Regions from separate parts of the Corynebacterium breve genome, predicted to be linked through region 2. Evidence: predicted binding sites of a transcription regulator. Region 2 holds the regulator's gene; the other holds the start of a gene.
What was found. Region 2 encodes LexA, which represses DNA repair genes until DNA is damaged. Its sites were predicted from a motif close to CGAACANNTGTTCG; they were not measured.
Positions count from the first base shown of each region.

Region 1: QP027_RS01955 (HNH endonuclease signature motif containing protein) is a predicted target of LexA. The motif match lies at 1,403-1,416, and genes of this name have one in related genera.

Region 1 covers NZ_CP126969.1:383,174-385,573, reverse strand. Annotated here, with positions in the region: gene QP027_RS01970 (DUF3017 domain-containing protein) at 1-30, opposite strand, end outside; gene QP027_RS01965 (bifunctional methylenetetrahydrofolate dehydrogenase/methenyltetrahydrofolate cyclohydrolase) at 23-871, opposite strand; gene QP027_RS01960 (tRNA (cytidine(34)-2'-O)-methyltransferase) at 896-1,366, shown strand; gene QP027_RS01955 (HNH endonuclease signature motif containing protein) at 1,477-2,400, shown strand, end outside.
Region 2 covers NZ_CP126969.1:1,315,883-1,318,282, reverse strand. Annotated here, with positions in the region: gene QP027_RS06470 (DeoR/GlpR family DNA-binding transcription regulator) at 1-295, opposite strand, end outside; gene lexA (transcriptional repressor LexA) at 453-1,139, opposite strand; gene nrdR (transcriptional regulator NrdR) at 1,829-2,284, shown strand; gene hrpA (ATP-dependent RNA helicase HrpA) at 2,305-2,400, opposite strand, start outside.

The DNA of each region.
Region 1 (2,400 bases), 930 kb from region 2:
GTGTGGGTTGTCCAGCGAGAGGTTAGCCAAGCTGTTCCGCCCGTTCCACAACGTTGCGTACCAAGAACGCACGTGTGAGCGGGCCGACGCCACCTGGGTTCGGGGACACCGCGCCGGCAACCTCCCATACGTCTGGGTGAACGTCGCCAGTGGTTTTTCCGTCCACGCGTGAAACGCCCACATCCAACACAGCTGCGCCCGGCTTTACCATGTCCGCTGTGAGCATATGCGGGACGCCAGCCGCCGCAATAATGACGTCTGCCTCGGTGGTTTCTGCTTTCAGATCCTTGGTGCCGGTATGACATAGAGTCACGGTTGAGTTTTCGCTGCGACGGGTCAGGATCAAACCAATCGGACGACCTACGGTCACGCCACGGCCAATAACAACAACCTTCGCTCCATCGAGCTCCACGCCGAACCGCTTGAGTAGGTGAATCGAACCGTTTGGTGTGCAGGGCAGCGGAGCCGGCTCATTGAGCACCAGCTTGCCTAGGTTCACCGGATGCAATCCGTCCGCGTCCTTCGCAGGGTCGATGCGTTCTAGGATCGCGTTTTCGTCAATATGCTTCGGAAGCGGAAGCTGCACAATGTAGCCGGTGACCTCGTCGTCCGCGTTGAGCTCGTCGATAAGCGTTTCAACATCTTCCTGCGTTGCATCTGCCGGGAGCTGCTTTTGCACCGAGCGAATGCCCAGCTTCTCGCAATCCTGGTGCTTCATGCGCACGTAATTCTGCGACGCAGGATCCTCGCCGACCAGCACTGTCGCCAGCCCTGGGATGATGCCCTTTTCACGCAAAGCGGCAACGCGCACCTGTAGATCCGCGAAGATTTCGTCGCGGTAGAGTTTTCCGTCCAATTTGATAGCAGTCACGTTCCCTATCCTAGACTGAAGCGCGTGTCAGAATTGCATGTCATCTTCGATAATCCCGTCATCCCGCCGAATACTGGCAACGCCATTCGCATGTGCGCCGGAACGGGTGCCACACTTCACCTTGTTGAACCGCTGGGCTTCTCCCTCGATGACAAGCATCTACGCCGTTCAGGACTGGATTACCACGACCTCGCACACGTTGAAGTCCACCCTGATATCGACGCATGCTTCGATGCACTGCCAAACTCCCGCATTTTTGCATTTACGACGAGAGCTACCACCCGATTCACTGATATCGAGTTCCGCCCCGGAGATGCATTGCTGTTTGGCACGGAGCCTACTGGCTTGCCGGACGAGCATCTCGCGAAAACTCGCGTCACGGCCGAGCTGCGAATTCCGATGTTGCCTGCGCGACGCTCGATGAATCTGTCCAACTCTGCGGCCGTTGCGTGTTACGAAGCGTGGCGACAGCTCGGCTTTCCCGGCGGGGTTTAAGAATGTAACGCTTTGATAACAAACACGTTCCCGACTAGAACTACTGTTCGAATCGGGTATTGTTGAAGACAGAACATCAGAGCGATTCCACGTCAGGGGGTGACGTGTCCGTGTCTTCCAACTTTTATTCCATCTGCTCAACGCAGCATCCGCTAGCAATCCACCAAACAGAGATTCGCCGCGCCGAATACAACATGTGGCAAAGCATCTACGCCTCTGTCCAAACTCAAGCCGACGTTCGCGATTGGACCGAACACGCCGCATCCTTACGTGCGCACATCGGGGGCTCCGACCACGCCAATGCAAACAACCTTCTTGCGCTCGAGACGCTCGAGTACCTTCCGAATTTCTCAGCGCTAGTCGAATCGATGATGCATGTCAGCATCCATGTTTTACGTCGTATCGGTCTTACTCTTTGCTGCGATACCTTCTGGGGCGATACAGACAATCAGGCCTCAATTGACCAGTTTCTGGTCGAATTTCTTACGCCAACACGCCCAAATCAGGCGATGCCTGGCACGACGAAAATCTGCAATAAACTCACCGAGTTCCTCCGGCTACTTGCCGTTGAAGAAGGCACAGAACCCGAGGACCCTTATGCCAGATACTCGAATGTAGAGAATTCGGACGGCACGTTCACAGTTTCATCCACTTGGGATCCGGTTACTGCCGGGCGAGTCGACGCGCTCATCCGCAAGCACGCAGCGAACAACGATCTCACCTTGGCGGAAGCACACGCCGAGCTTTTGCTGGGCAAGGCCGATATCAAGATCGTCATGAACCTTTATCGTGCCTCCGACATAGTCGACTCTCCCGTCTGGATGCCTGGTGTCGGATTCCTCGGTCAAAGTGGCTCCGCTCTCGCCGACGAGTTGACCACCTACTCCCGCGACATTCTCGCGGCTGCAACCGAACAGACCACTGCCTATCGCGTCACTTCTCGGATCCGTGCCTACCTTGAGGGCCGCGACGGTACATGTCGCTGGCCTGGGTGCTCACGGCCTGCACACCGCACTGAGAAAGACCACCGCGTG
Region 2 (2,400 bases):
ATACACTTCCGTCTTTGCCTGGTAGAAAGTGCAGCGCCTCACGTGCAATAGCGGATTTCGCAGAAGGGGAGGAACGGAAACGAGAGTCTAGGGTGAACTCAGCGGTGAGGAACGACTGGCTAGCTACGGCGCCACCATGAACGCGATGAACGACACCCTCACGATCTAGAACGGCGAGGTCACGTCGGATGGTCTCCGCGGTGACGTCGAACTTTTCGGAAAGTTCAGTAACGTTTACGCGCCCTTCAACTGCGGTGAGGGATGCAATCTGGCGGCGTCGTTCTTCGGCGTACATAGAAAATGCTCCCTAGTAGTGAATTGGGAAAGTCAACTGTCTTCGATATCGCCATTCTTTCAAACAAAGCATGTCCGAGTATGTGAGTTGATGCCCGATTCCCCCGTCAGGGTGTAGCTAAAGTGCGACTGAGGTACAGAAAAGGCTTCACCGAGAGCTAAAGCTTGCGCATCACCGACACAACCTTGCCCATGATCTCTGCGTCCTCTGCTGGGATCGGAGCAAAAGCTTCGTTGTGTGGAAGAAGCCAGACACCGGTGGAGTCTCGGTGAAACTCCTTTACGGTTGCTTCGCCATCGAGCAGCGCGGCAACGAATTCACCTTCCTCGGCGATCGGTTGTGCCCGAACAATTACCCAGTCGCCGTCGAGGATCCCTGCGTCTCGCATCGACTCGCCAACTACCTGGAGCATGTAAATCTCGCCCTCGCCAACAATGTCTGCGGGCATTGGGTAGTACTCGTCGATGTGCTGCTCCGCGAGGATGGGATTTCCTGCGGCAATCTGTCCGACCACTGGAACGAAACTTGTTTGAACCGTGTCTTCTGGCGCTGGCTGTGGGGTGTCGGACTTCTTCTTTTTCAGAGTCGAGTTTGGCAAATGACGCAGGTCGACAGCGCGGGGCTTGTTTGGATCTCGTCGCAGAAATCCCTTCTTCTCAAGCTCTTTGAGTTGGTACGCCACAGAGGACGTGGACTGAAGTCCTGCTGCGTCACCAATCTCCCTGATGCTCGGCGGATAACCGCGCAGGACGACGGCATCCTGAATGACTTCGAGGATCCGCTTCTGACGGGCGGACAGTTTTGACGGGTCTGGTTTTGATGTCGAGTTTTTGGGGCGCGCCATGATTGCTCCTGATCTTGATGCGAATCGTTACCTCTATGTGTAGCACGAAACTGCAAGTTTGTTCGACTTCGGTGCCCAGCGCTAGACAAAAATATTCAGTGCTGGTATAAATCGAACATAGAAGCTAATTCGAACACGTGAACGGATTGATTGTTCGAAACTGTCGGGGTCCAGTCCTATGATTGGATCACAGTGAAAGGGAAACGAAAATGACACTCCAGATGGATAGCAACACTACAGGTACAACTTATAACTCATCCCGTTCTTCAGTCGTCCCTCCTGCTGCCATGTGGGATTTGGGCCGACCTCCGCTAGGTCGTCAGAGTGCTGCGAGTGTTCGAACAATTCGAAGCACTGATCGAACAGAATCATTAGGTCGCCAACAGGCCAAAGCCACTACGCGAGAAAATTGCAAAGCGTTCGAAACTCGTCGCGAGATGGGGCGCAATTTGGTGCTCGGTAGTGTGCTCGGATTGAGCTTGATTATCGGGTCGGCATTCGGTGGAGCGTTTGGCGAGGATACGACTGGGTCTGCTGGGGCTGACCAAGTGACATATGCCGGAGTGCGGTAATTGATCGATATCGTCGGACTGGGTTGGCATACGAAGGCTAAACTCTATGGTTGGTGGCTCGCTGAATCCTTACGCGCGCCCTAGAATCAAGGCCAACCAAGAGGACGGAAAATACCTGTGCATTGCCCTTTTTGCCACAATGACTCGTCACGTGTCATAGATTCTCGAATCATTGATTCAGGGTCCTCAATTAGACGGCGTCGGGAGTGCGTGGAATGCAATGGCCGCTTTACAACGATTGAGAAGGCCGTACTTACTGTAGTCAAGAGGAATGGCCTGTCAGAGCCTTTCGATCGTGACAAAGTCATTACCGGCGTGCGACGTGCATGCCAGGGGAGAGATGTTACTGACGATGCACTGAAACGACTTGCCCAAGAAGTCGAGGAAACTGTTCGTAGCCAGGGTAGTTCGCAGATCAATGCCAATGAGATTGGACTTGCGATTCTGGAACCCTTACGTGCACTAGACGAAGTCGCATACCTGCGTTTCGCATCGGTGTACAAATCATTCGAAAGCGCCGATGATTTCGAGTCTGAAATACGATTGATGAGACGTCGCGACCGCGAGTACTAGACGACGAGGGGCGCCGGAGTTTATCGAAGCTTATCGACCATTTTCTGAATGCGGCGCTCAGAAACTGGTTTGGGAGTTCCTAGTCGTTGTGCAAACAGGCTCACGCGAAGCTCTTG